3 regions of the Priestia sp. YIM B13491 genome follow, and region 2 is predicted to be linked to each of the others. Evidence: riboswitches for the same ligand, from Rfam matches in the RefSeq annotation. Region 2 holds a riboswitch; each other region holds the start of a gene.

Region 1 (4,212 bases), 130 kb from region 2:
TTAACAATCAAGTGGACATCGGCGTTCGAGTAGAAACATCCAACGTTGTTATGGAAGAAATCAACAAGCACTTGTACGAAGGGAAATTCATTTACAATACGTCCGTAGGTACAAGAGTTAGAACGTTTTGCAGCAATCCTTCAGGACATGTGGTAGTAGAGAATCATTCAGGTATTATGTTAGCAAATGGACACGCATACAAAGATCCGAAGCTTGGAAGTCAAAATACGAACTTTGCGCTGCTTGTTTCTCATAAATTTTCGGATCCATTTGATCAGCCGAACGAATATGCGCACGAAGTATCAAGATTAGCTAATATGCTGTCAAACGGGGGCTTAGTTGTTCAAAAGTATGGAGATATTTTAAAGGGCCGTCGTTCAACAGCGACTCGAATTAAAGAGGGCTTTTTAGAACCAACGTTAAAAGAAGCTGTACCGGGTGACTTAGGCTTAGTGCTTCCTTACAATACGATGAAAAGCTTAATTGAAATGACAGAAGCACTGGATCATGTAACGCCTGGGTTAGCATCTGAACATACGCTGTTTTACGGTGTGGAAGCGAAATTTTACTCAGCCCGTCCGAAGTTAAATGATAAGTTTGAAACTGAAATTTCCGGTTTATACGTGGGAGGAGACGGAGCTGGTATTACGCGAGGACTTGCGCAGGCAAGTGCGTGCGGTGTGTGGGTAGCGCGTGACATTGTTGAAAAATTAAAGAATCGCAAAGCAAGTTCTGAACCTGTTACTGTATAAAAAAAGAGGCCGTCACGGCCTCTTTTTTTATATGTGTTAAATAACGAAAGCGAATAAGTAAAAAGTAAAGAACTTATACCCCTCCAACTCCGATAGTTTTATATGATAATTACTCGCTCCTTTTTTAAAAGGTATTAGGGGATCCATATTTCTATCGTGAGCAGAATTAAATAGAATAAGGCGAATTGACAATGTCCATTTATTTCTATCAACAAATTCAGTAAAATTTTAGAGAATTTATATCAAGCAATACAAGGATAAAATCAACAGTTGGAAAGAGTTATTTTTTTGTTGAGTAAAATATTTATGAAAGCAGTAAAGTACGCGGATGTTAGAATAATTATGCAAATTTATGAATGTAATTTAATGAAAAGAAAGTTCACTTTACAAACTATTTTTTGAATTAATTTTTTATCTATTAGATTTTAAGTCTTGTTAAATAACTGTTTGTGGTTTATTGAAATATGATGTAAATATTTTAAAATATAACAATGCTCAACTTTTTATGATAAAACCCTGCATTATTTTTGAATAAAAACTTGACAGAAACATATAAAATGAATTTTAATTAAAGTAAGAATTATTATCATGCAAAAATATTAAAGAAAATTATTTGCTTAATCTCTTTTGTTTTATAAGAGAACGGGGGACCCATATTTGTGCGTAGTGTACTTGGGGTGAATCTTGAATAAATCAAGTAGGGTAACTCACGTACCCGAATCCGACAGCTAACTCCGTAAGCATTCAGTGAGGGAATAACAGGTCTATGAAACCATGATATTCTCATGGTTTTTTGTATAGATAAAAATATTCCTAAACTATTAATCTGAAAATTTTTAATATATTGTATATTTTGAGTGTTATCGCTCTCAATGCATGGTAAAATAAGTATGGTAGTTAGAATCATTCTAATATAATTTATTTACGGGAGGTAAATCTATGAAGCTATCGACAAAGATTATTATCGCGCTAATTGCTGGTGCTGTTGTGGGAGTGTTGATCAATGCTTTTGCTCCAAGTGCTTTTGCTCCGCTGGACAAGTACTTGTTTACACCGCTTGGCCAAATTTTCTTAAGCTTAATTAAAATGCTTGTTGTACCAATTGTGTTTTTCTCTATCACGTTAGGTGTAGCAGGTTTAGGAGATCCTAAAAAACTAGGAAGAATCGGGGCTAAAACAGTTTCCTACTTCCTAGTTACAACAACCGTTGCTATTATTATTGGTTTAATTTTAGCGTATGCAATTAAACCGGGTACGTTTGGATCTTTTGATACAAAAAACGCTTCTTTTGAAGCCGAAAAAGCACCGCCGGTTGGAGAGACATTCTTAAATATGATTCCAGTCAACCCAATCCAAGCGATGGCTGAAGGGAATATGCTTCAACTTATCGTTTTCTCTATCTTTATCGGTTTTGGTATTACGATGCTTGGAAATAAAACAAAAGGGCTTTACAATTTACTTGAGCAAGGCAATGAATTGATGATGTATCTTGTAAATCTAGTGATGAAGTTTGCTCCTTACGGAACATTTGGACTTCTTGCAACCGCGGTTGGAAGTCAAGGCTGGGAGGCAATTAAAGCGATGGGGCTGTACATGATTGTAGTCGTGCTCGCACTGTTTATCCATTCGATTGTAACATATGGAGGATCAGTCGCTCTTATGGCGAGACGTAACCCTATTGAATTTTTTAAAGGTTTTGCTCCTGCGATGACAGTTGGATTCAGTACATCAAGCAGTAATGCAACGCTTCCGATTTCAATGAATGTGGCTCAAAAAAACCTTCGTGTCCCGGAGTCCATCAGCAGTTTTGTTCAGCCGTTAGGTGCTACCATTAACATGGACGGGACGGCAATTATGCAAGGTGTAGCGACTATTTTTATTGCACAAGTATACGGCGTTGACCTGTCGCTGGGTGCTCTTGTGACGGTTGTATTGACAGCGGTGCTTGCTAGTATTGGTACAGCAGGTGTGCCGGGAGTTGGTCTCATTATGCTAGCAATGGTATTGAGTTCGGTTGGCTTGCCTGTAGCAGGTATCGGATTGATTATTGGAATTGATCGCTTGCTTGACATGCTTCGTACATCTGTAAATATTACGGGAGACGCTGCGTGTGCCGTTATTGTGGCTGAGTCAGAAGCAAAGCGTATCGATAAATCTGTAACGCAATCAGCTTAATAAGCGTAAAAGCTCTAGCTATATGCTAGGGCTTTTTTTATTGGCAAGAAACTCTTCGTTTCAGCATACAGTTTAATAAGAGTGTATGTTTGAAAGGAGAGTGCGGAAATGAATAAAACTCATGTAATAAAGCCGCTGCTCGACGACGACTACCCAGTTATTTCATATGGAAAAGGAATTTATTTGTACGACCAAGATGGAAAAAGGTACATAGATGCTTCGTCGGGGGCAGTTACAGCAAGTATCGGACACGGCGTAAAAGAAATTATTGATGCGATGACCGATCAGGCACAGAAAGTTGCGTTTGTATATCGGTCGCAGTTTACAAGTGATCCAACAGAAGCCTTAGCTAAGAAACTATGTGAATTAAGCAGCAATCATTTCCAGTGGAGCTTTTTTGTTAACAGCGGGACAGAAGCGACTGAAACGGCTATGAAAACGGCAATTCAGCATTTTCAAGAGCAAGGAAAGCCAACCAAAACAAAGGTTTTGTCACGCTGGATGAGCTATCACGGTATTACAATAGGAGCTCTGTCTATGTCAGGGCACGTTGGAAGACGAAAACGCTTTTCGTCTTTGCTTGAAGATTATCCTTCGGTTTCGCCTCCTTATTGCTATCGATGTCCGTTTCATCAAACCTATCCATCCTGTAATCTTGCTTGTGCACACGAATTGGAAACAGTTATCAAACGAACCGGCCCTGAACATATTGCTGCTTTTATTACCGAGCCCATTGTAGGAGCAGCCGGAGCAGCCCTTACACCTCCTCCTGGCTATTATGAAGTGATAAGAGAAATTTGTGATAAATATGATGTGTTATGGATTGCGGATGAAGTCATGACGGGAGTTGGGCGTACAGGCGTGATGTTTGCATATGAGCACTGGGGAGTTAAACCAGACATTATGACGCTTGGAAAAGGAGTGGGAGCAGGATATACACCAATAGCCGTTACGTTAGCTAGCAGCAAAACGATTGAACCTATTATGAACGGATCCAAATTAATTATGAGCGGACATACGCTAAGCGCTAATCCGCTGTCATCCGCTGTAGGGATAGCTGTTTTAAGCTATATTGAAAAGCATGATCTTGTTCAAGAAGCAGCGCTGAAAGGAGACTATTTAGTAGGGAAATTGAAGAAACTTCAGCTTCTTTACCCTATCATTGGGGACATACGTGGTAAAGGCTTATTAGTTGGTCTTGAGCTTGTGCAAAATCCAAAAACGAAGGAGCCTTTTTCATCCTCTGAAAATATGACGGCGCGCGTAATAAGTAAAGCCCAAAAAA
Region 2 (4,212 bases):
CAGCTTTGGAGGGTTATTTTTTATGCTGTTGGACGAACAAAAGAGCTTGGGACAAAAGTAGTTTAGTGGAAAGAAGATCCGAACGATGAATCGTTCGGATTTTTTCGTTACGTTTCAATCACTTTTCATCTTTTAAATGACTCAATAACGCAGGAGCCATCTCTACGTGAGAAAGGGCGATGTGTGAAATCGTTTTGGCATAAGGTGTAATTTCGTTAATAAATTGTTCGAGTACGTGCAGGTGAGGAAGCTGAAGCTTTGTAATAAAGCAGGCTTGCCCGGCGATGCGTTCACAGAATAAAGCGTAGGGATAATGAGAAATAAATCGTTTAAAACGCTCGTGCTCGCCGTTTTTCATCGTTACTTCAATAAAACACGACACGGGCAGGTGCAGCTTTTCATAATCAATATCAATCGTATACCCTTTTATAACACCAAAGCTCTCTAGCTGCCTTACTCGCTCTGCCACCGAAGGAGGAGACAAGTTAATTTGTTTTCCTAGCTCTCGTAAGGAAAGGCGGCTGTTTTGCTGCAGCGCCTGCAAAATCGATAAATCAATTTCATCAATTTTCAATTGAAAACCTTCTTTCTCATTAACGTTTCATTTGATTAGTAATAGTAGATAAAATGTTTTATATGTAATCTGAAATTTCCATTTTTCTTACTATAATAATTAAAAAGGAGTGAGTAAAAAATGGCAAGAGTTTTGTTAGCAAACGAAGAGGGAACAAATTTTGAAAAAGCATTGAATTTAATTCCGCATGTAAAAAGATTGTATGATGAACTTTACAACACGCTTTGGAACAGCGATATAGTAGAGAGAGAGACTAAGGAAAAAATAAGGCTTTATCTAGCAGGTGTTAACGGCTGTGAGACATGTATGAGCATGTCATATGTAGGCGATGAGACGCTTAATCAAAAAGTGTTAAGAGAAAAAGAGCTGGAAGAAAAAGATCGACTGCTGTTTCGATTTATTGATGTATACCGAGTGCGTCCAAGGGAGTTGACCGATGCTGATATGGATCAATTAAAGAAATTTTACAGTGATACGCAGCTGTTAGAGCTTTTAGCTGTTATTAATTTATTTGATCAATTTCACAAAATGATTGTCAGTTTAGATTTATATGATTTTTGCAGCTTGCAGGGCAAGTGAGGTCTTCCCTAAAAATATCTTGACAGACAAAATTCACAGGAGTAAGATAGCTTTCGTGAAGTGAAACGTATCATGAATCGAATCGATTATTCTAAAAAATAGATCATAGACATTTGAATAAAAATCGCTTAATCCATTACGGAGCGGAGGACCCATTATTTACGCACATATTGTGCTTCGGGGTGAATCCTTAAAAAGGTAGGGTTACTCTTAAAACCCGAACCCGACAGCTAACTTCGCAAGCGTTTTGAGGGGGAAGAGTGTGAAAAAACACAGGAGCCTTCCTGTGTTTTTTTGCGCTTTTTTTAAGAAAAAGATGTAATTTTTTAGAAAAAGTATAAGCTAAGAGAACACACAGCAGTTGAAGAAAGGAATAAATACATTATGAAAAAACAGTTTGCTGTATTGGGATTAGGTCGTTTTGGAGGCAGTTTGGTTGAAGAGTTTGCTAATCTGGATGTGGATGTGCTCGCTATTGACCGCAATCAGGAGGTAGTAAATAAATTTAGCAACTCAGCTACATATGTTGTGCAAGCAAACGCGATTGATGAAGCTAGCTTAAAGGGGCTAGGTATTCGCAATGTTGATCATGCTCTTATTTCGTTTGGGGATGATATCGAAGCAAGCGTTCTCGCAACGATGCTTTTAAAAGATATGGGCGTTAAGCAAGTATGGGTAAAAGCAGTGAATATGTATCATCAAAAAGTGCTGGAGAAAATAGGAGCAGACAAAGTCATTCATCCTGAGCGTGATATTGCTAAACGTATTGCTCATCACGTAGTGTCAGAAAAAATCATTGATTACATTGAATTATCAAAGGATTATAGTATTGTCGAAATTGTCGCCTCTAAGAAACTTCATAATAAAACGCTGTTTGATTTAAACATTCGTGCCAAGTACGGCTGCAACATTATCGGCTTTCAGCGAAAAGACGGGGAAATGGTGATTTCGCCTACCGCGCATGAAATAATTGAACAAGGAGATATGCTTATTGTTATCGGACATAACCGCGATTTGAACCGTTTTGAAGAAGAAGGAGTTTAACTCATGAAAAAACAAATCATTAAACTCACCCCTCCGCAGCTGCTTGTCTCCATTTTTGGCGGAGGAATTATTATGGGTGCTCTTCTATTGATGATGCCTTTTTCTACTACTGAGCCAATCCGATGGGTAGACGCCCTTTTTACATCTACTTCCGCTATGACAGTGACCGGCTTAGCCGTCGTAGATACAGGTACGCGTTTTACCGTCATCGGTCAAACGATCATTATGCTGTTAATTCAAATAGGCGGTCTTGGCATTATGTCATTTGCCGTGTTGATTTTTATGATGCTAGGTAAAAAAATTGGATTTAAAGAGCGTATGCTCGTTCAGCAGGCATTAAATCAAACAAGCGTCGGCGGAGTTGTCCTGCTAGTTAAAAGGCTGTTTATCTTTTCATTTTTAATTGAGTTTATTGCACTTATTTTTTTAGCGATACGCTGGGTTCCGGAATTCGGATGGTCTAAGGGGCTGTTCTTTAGCTTGTTTCATTCAATTTCAGCTTTTAATAACGCAGGGTTTGGACTACTGTCTGATAACTTAGTACAGTATGTTGGAGATCCTATTATTAACATAACGATTTCTTTTTTGTTCATCATTGGCGGGTTAGGGTTTACCGTTCTTGCTGATATGTGGGTGAAAAAATCGTATAAAAAACTAACGTTGCATTCAAAAATTATGATTATCAGCACGTTTGCGATTAATGTGATTGCCATGCTTTTTATTTTTTTCTTAGAGTACAGCAATTCGCATACGCTCGGAAATTTATCATTAGGAGACAAAGTATGGGCTTCTTATTTTCAAGCAGTAACGACAAGAACCGCTGGATTTAATACAATTGATTTAGCTCACCTGCATGATGCAACGGTCTTTTTAATGGTCTTATTAATGTTTATTGGTGCAGGAAGTGCGTCAACAGGAGGCGGTATTAAACTAACAACGTTTGTGGTGATTGTTTTTTCTGTATGGGCATTTTTACGAAGCCGGGAAGATATTGTGCTGTTAAAGAGACGACTTCTTCCTCTTCACGTGTTTAAGGCACTAGCCATCACGATGATTTCAATTATGTTTGTATTTGGGGCCATTTTCCTGTTAAATATTTCGGAAAACCTTCCGTTTGTAAAAATTATGTTTGAAGTTGTTTCAGCGTTTGGAACAGTAGGTTTATCAATGGGAGCAACTCCTGAACTTTCGTACTTTGGACGCGTAATTATTATCTTTATCATGTTTTTAGGAAAAGTGGGGCCATTAACGCTTGCGTTTTCATTATCTAAGCAAAAGCGCGAAGCTGTTCGTTATCCAAATGAAGATATAATGCTAGGGTAGAAAAATCGCCTTCGATAAGGCGATTTTTTTATATTATTTATACGTTCAAGACATATAAGAGGTTACGCACAAAACAGTTGCGATGAATAAAAAGAAGGCAAAGACAAGAACAATGGGCAATTTGGAATGTCGGCGCATTAAAGGTCCCCCTTTTTTATAGTAAAAAATCTCTTACTATATATAACGAAAGAAACAAAAATATGATTCACTTTTTTTGGCGGAATTTGAAGGTTTTTCTCATTGGAAAAATCCGCACCCCTGTCCTAAACATTTTGCCAAGCTGTTGCATACACTAAAAGCAGATAATAGGAAGTGAGGGATGGTACGTGGGAAAACAAAATTTTGCGTTAATCGTTGTGTTATTTGTTTTACTTGTTATTGTAGGTGCGTCTGGCTTTCGCTTTTAAACGTTAACTTTATTTACGCATAGCCCCCGTCAAAAAGGGCATACTAGGCGGAAGTAAAAACCAAAAATTTCTTCAATATTGCCGAACAATGAGTTCCTCTACTCATTCATCTAATCGGTATGTAGCCATGCGAAAGCATGGTTTTTTTTTGAAATAAGAGGATGAATGATGTTCATCCCCTCTAGAAATTAGTAGTAGCAAGAACACCCTACGATTACTAATAGAATAAATAAAACAACGATAAATGAAAAACCAAAACCGCCTTTTGCGCCCATATGTGTAACC
Region 3 (4,212 bases), on a different contig from region 2:
CATTATCATCACTCCCTATGAAAAGTATAGCATGCTTTTATACGCCTTATCATACATATGTAAAAAGAAAAATGCTATAATAAAACCATCGTTTTACATGTCAGATTGCATGCTAAAAAGATCAGATAAAAATTGATGTCAAAACAGATCCATTAAGTGAAGTAAAGAGAGGAAGAAAAAATGAGTAAGCAAGTTATCGTTTTTACCGGAGGCGGAACAGCTGGACACGTAACACCAAACATTGCCATTATGAAAGAATTAGACAGTGAAAAATGGGATATCCATTATGTCGGTTCTCACAATGGTATTGAGAAAGAATTAATTACAAAATTAAACGTTCCATATCATGCGATTTCAAGCGGGAAGCTGCGTCGATACGTAGATATGGAAAATGTAAAAGATGTATTTCGAGTAGCAAAAGGAGTTGGCGATGCACGTCGCGTGCTGAAAAAGTTAAAGCCTTCTCTTGTGTTTTCAAAAGGCGGTTTTGTCACAGTCCCTGTTGTAATGGCTGCTAAATCGCTAAACATTCCCGTGTTCATTCATGAAAGTGATTTAACACCGGGACTGGCAAATAAAATTGCGCAGAAATTTGCCACTAAAATTTTCACTTCTTTTGATGAAGCGGCAAACTATTTTCCAAAAGAAAAAGTGCAGGTTGTTGGTTCACCTATTCGAAAAGAATTATTTAGCGGAAGCGCAGCGAACGGGGAAAGCTGGCTTCGCTTTTATGATAAGCGCCCAATTTTAACCATTATGGGCGGAAGTTTAGGAGCACGTCGCATCAATGAGATTGTTCGAGAGTCCTTGCCTGAACTGCAAAAGAAATTTCAAATTGTACACCTGTGCGGAAAAGGCAATGTTGATACAAGCCTTGAAAAAGAGTCGGGCTACCGTCAGTTAGAATATGTAAATGAACAGCTTCCAGATGTTCTAGCGGCGACTGATTATGTGATTACACGCGGCGGATCAAATGCTATCTTTGAGTTTTTAGCCCTTCATAAACCGATGATGATTATTCCTTTGTCAAAAGCACAAAGCCGAGGAGATCAAATTTTAAATGCACAGTCCTTTAAGAAAAAAGGCTACTGTATGGTTGTGGAAGAAGAACAGTTAACAAAAGAAGTGTTTTTGCGTGAAGTAAATGAGCTTCAGCAGCAGGCAAGTACGATGAAGCGTACAATGCGTGAAGCAACAAAAACGGATGCCATTTCAATTCTTGTAAATGAAATTGAGAAAATGAGCTAAAAAAAGCGTTCTTATCGAGGAGATAAGAACGCTTTTTTCTTTGAATCTATTATTTTAAAATAATGAATAAACAGCAAAAAATAAAGCTTTTAAAATTTCAAAAAATGTTGTTGACAGTAAATTTTAACAGGAGTAAGATTACTCTCATGAAACGTTCCACAGTGAAACGCTGAGTCTTTCCTGAAAGAGAGGGAAAGAGCGGAGGAACCAATTACTAGGGGTGAATCTCATAATTGAGTAGGGTTACTTTCTTGACCCGAACCCGTCAGCTAACTTCGTAAGCGTTAAGAGAGAGGATGGTGTAATCGTGGCCGTTTTCTATAAAAGCGGATAGCGCGTTCCTTTCAAAATATAGGCGAAAGGAGCGTTAACATGCATTTATCTAAGCAAATGATTCAAATGATTGAATATCGTGCAATATGTGATCAGCAATCTTTTGATCTAGCAAACCGCTATTTGTCTATGTTAGCTAATCAAAGTATTAAACGCAGCAGTAAAAACCATAATTAAGTCTAAAAATTAAATAACAAATATACGCTTAATCAATTATGAGCGGGGGACCCAATATTTTGTACGTATGTACTAGGGGTGAATCTCTTAACTGAGTAGGGTTACTTCCATAACCCGAATCCGACAGCTAACTCCGTAAGCGTTTTGGGAGTGAAAAAATTCGTGTCGATCACGGCTTATTTGTCGTGCATTAAACCGCGGAAGAGGACTCTCTTCTGCGGTTTTTTTATGGAAAAATAGGAGAGCAGCTTATGTCTGCACCGTAAAGAGGATATAGTAGGGCTTTTAAAACGAGATCAACAATACGTTAGGAATAATCAAAGATAACCTTTCGCTGCTAGCTCACTTGGGCGTGATGCTTTACGCACGGTAACAGTCACTACGCTTAATCATTGGTGGTAAGAAACAGTTAGGAGGGAGCAACTTGGATATAATCATGCTGGGAACGCTTGTCATATTAACAGCTGCTATGTACGGAATTATTTGCTGGTCGTCTCGTGTAGTAGACGAAAGAGAGGAGAAGTGAACGTGTCGTTCATTTTGCTAGGTATTTCAGTTCTCGTTTTAATTTATTTAGTATATGTACTGTTAAATCCAGAACAATTTTAATAAGCGGAGGAATAAAACGTGGGGATTTTTCTACTATCAGTTGCGCTACTGCTTGTTTTTGTAGCGCTTATTGCAAAGCCCGTAGGTATTTATATAGCGAATGTGTTTTCAAACGATAAAAACACTAGCTTGGTAGGAAAGATAGAATCGGTGATGTTTAAAGCGGCAGGAATTAAAGGGCATAATCAGACGTGGAAGCAATATGCAATTGCTCTCGTTTTGGCGAATACGTTTATGATTTTTGTGGTGTATCTTATCTTCCGGTTTCAAGGGGTACTGCCGCTTAACCCAAGCCACATCAAAGGAATGGATCCGGCCCTTGCTTTTAACACGGCCATTAGTTTTATGACAAATACGAACTTGCAGCATTACAGCGGTGAATCAGGTTTGTCCTATTTCTCGCAGATGGCAGCCGTTGTATTTATGATGTTTGCTGCACCAGCAACGGCATTTGCAGTAGCAATCGCGTTTATTCGTGGGTTGGCAGGGAAGGAAATAGGAAACTTTTTTGTTGATTTTGTGAAATCAATTACGCGTGTTTTACTTCCTATCGCTTTTATAACCGGCATTTTATTTATGATTTCAGGTGTCCCTCAAACGTTAAGCGGAACGGTGACTGCCCATACATTAGAAGGGGCAACACAGCAAATAGCAAGGGGACCAGTTGCTTCTTTTCTTTCAATTAAAGAGCTAGGCAACAACGGAGGGGGATTTTTTGGTGTTAATTCAGCCCATCCATTTGAAAATCCTAACGCGTTGAGCAATGTATTACAAATTGTCCTTATGCTTTTATTGCCAACAGCACTTCCTTTTACGTACGGAAAAATGATCGGACAGCGTAAGCAAGGCCGCATCTTGTTTGTAGCGATGAGTATGCTGTTTATCGTTATTTTAAGCACAGCGTTTGTAACAGAGTGGGGCGGCAATCCAAGACTTGATGCTTTTCATCTAAATGAAGCGAGCGGTTATATGGAAGGCAAAGAAGTTCGTTTTGGTGTCGGTATGTCGACTCTTTACGCCATCGTGACGACAGCAAGTGAAACAGGTGCGGTCAACACCATGCACGATACCCTTACACCTCTTACCGGGTTGTTAACGCTTGGAAATATGATGTTAAATACCGTATTTGGCGGTGTCGGAGCAGGATTTATGAATGTCATGATGTACGTCATCATCGCCGTATTTTTATCAGGTTTAATGGTTGGAAGAACACCAGAATACGTAGGTAAAAAAATTGAAGGAAAAGAAATGAAGCTCATCGCCGTGACGCTTATTCTGCAGCCGCTGCTAATTTTAGGAGGAACAGCCGTAGCGCTAACTACTCATTTAGGAATAGAAGGTATATCAAACCCAGGCTTTCACGGGTTAAGCCAGGCACTGTATGAATTTACATCATCAGCAGCAAACAATGGCTCTGGTTTTGAAGGACTCGGTGACGCAACTCCGTTTTGGAACATTTCTACGGGAATTGTTATGTATATTGGACGCTACTTCGGACTAATTACGATGCTGGCGGTATCGAGCTCACTAGCATCTAAGCAGCTTGTTCCTGAAACACCTGGGACATTTAAAACGGATACGTCTTTATTTAGCGGCATTTTAATTGGAACTACCGTTATTGTAGGGGCACTTACGTTTTTCCCAGTGCTTGTACTTGGGCCGGTTGCTGAGTATTTGACACTGTAATCAAGAAAGCGGAGGATTATAATGAATAAACGGAATTTTACGAATAATCTTGAATTGGATCGTAACAGTCACATTCAAGGTGCTGTAGATAAACAAACTTCATCGATTTTTATTCAATCAGTAAAGCAGGCTTTTATCAAGCTAAGTCCAAGAACGATG

Evidence for each region. A riboswitch is a leader RNA that binds a small molecule or an ion and turns the genes downstream of it on or off. The one in region 2 is predicted to bind cyclic di-AMP.
Region 1: another riboswitch for cyclic di-AMP. It lies ahead of ACFX4E_RS04315 (dicarboxylate/amino acid:cation symporter); the one in region 2 lies ahead of ACFX4E_RS04995 (potassium channel family protein).
Region 3: another riboswitch for cyclic di-AMP. It lies ahead of kdpF (K(+)-transporting ATPase subunit F); the one in region 2 lies ahead of ACFX4E_RS04995 (potassium channel family protein).

The regions. Positions count from the first base shown of each region.
Region 1 covers NZ_JBHZOR010000001.1:850,151-854,362, forward strand. Annotated here, with positions in the region: gene ACFX4E_RS04310 (NAD(P)/FAD-dependent oxidoreductase) at 1-752, shown strand, start outside; cyclic di-AMP (ydaO/yuaA leader) riboswitch at 1,357-1,511, shown strand; gene ACFX4E_RS04315 (dicarboxylate/amino acid:cation symporter) at 1,692-2,927, shown strand; gene ACFX4E_RS04320 (aspartate aminotransferase family protein) at 3,036-4,212, shown strand, end outside.
Region 2 covers NZ_JBHZOR010000001.1:977,133-981,344, forward strand. Annotated here, with positions in the region: gene ACFX4E_RS04985 (Lrp/AsnC family transcriptional regulator) at 119-574, opposite strand; gene ACFX4E_RS04990 (carboxymuconolactone decarboxylase family protein) at 695-1,153, shown strand; cyclic di-AMP (ydaO/yuaA leader) riboswitch at 1,269-1,413, shown strand; gene ACFX4E_RS04995 (potassium channel family protein) at 1,538-2,197, shown strand; gene ACFX4E_RS05000 (TrkH family potassium uptake protein) at 2,201-3,520, shown strand; gene ACFX4E_RS05005 (YjcZ family sporulation protein) at 3,847-3,927, shown strand; gene ACFX4E_RS05010 (YjcZ family sporulation protein) at 4,116-4,202, opposite strand.
Region 3 covers NZ_JBHZOR010000003.1:250,175-254,386, reverse strand. Annotated here, with positions in the region: gene ACFX4E_RS12140 (CHY zinc finger protein) at 1-3, opposite strand, end outside; gene ACFX4E_RS12135 (undecaprenyldiphospho-muramoylpentapeptide beta-N-acetylglucosaminyltransferase) at 181-1,248, shown strand; cyclic di-AMP (ydaO/yuaA leader) riboswitch at 1,406-1,548, shown strand; gene ACFX4E_RS12130 (hypothetical protein) at 1,621-1,758, shown strand; cyclic di-AMP (ydaO/yuaA leader) riboswitch at 1,774-1,916, shown strand; gene kdpF (K(+)-transporting ATPase subunit F) at 2,281-2,367, shown strand; gene kdpA (potassium-transporting ATPase subunit KdpA) at 2,392-4,053, shown strand; gene kdpB (potassium-transporting ATPase subunit KdpB) at 4,075-4,212, shown strand, end outside.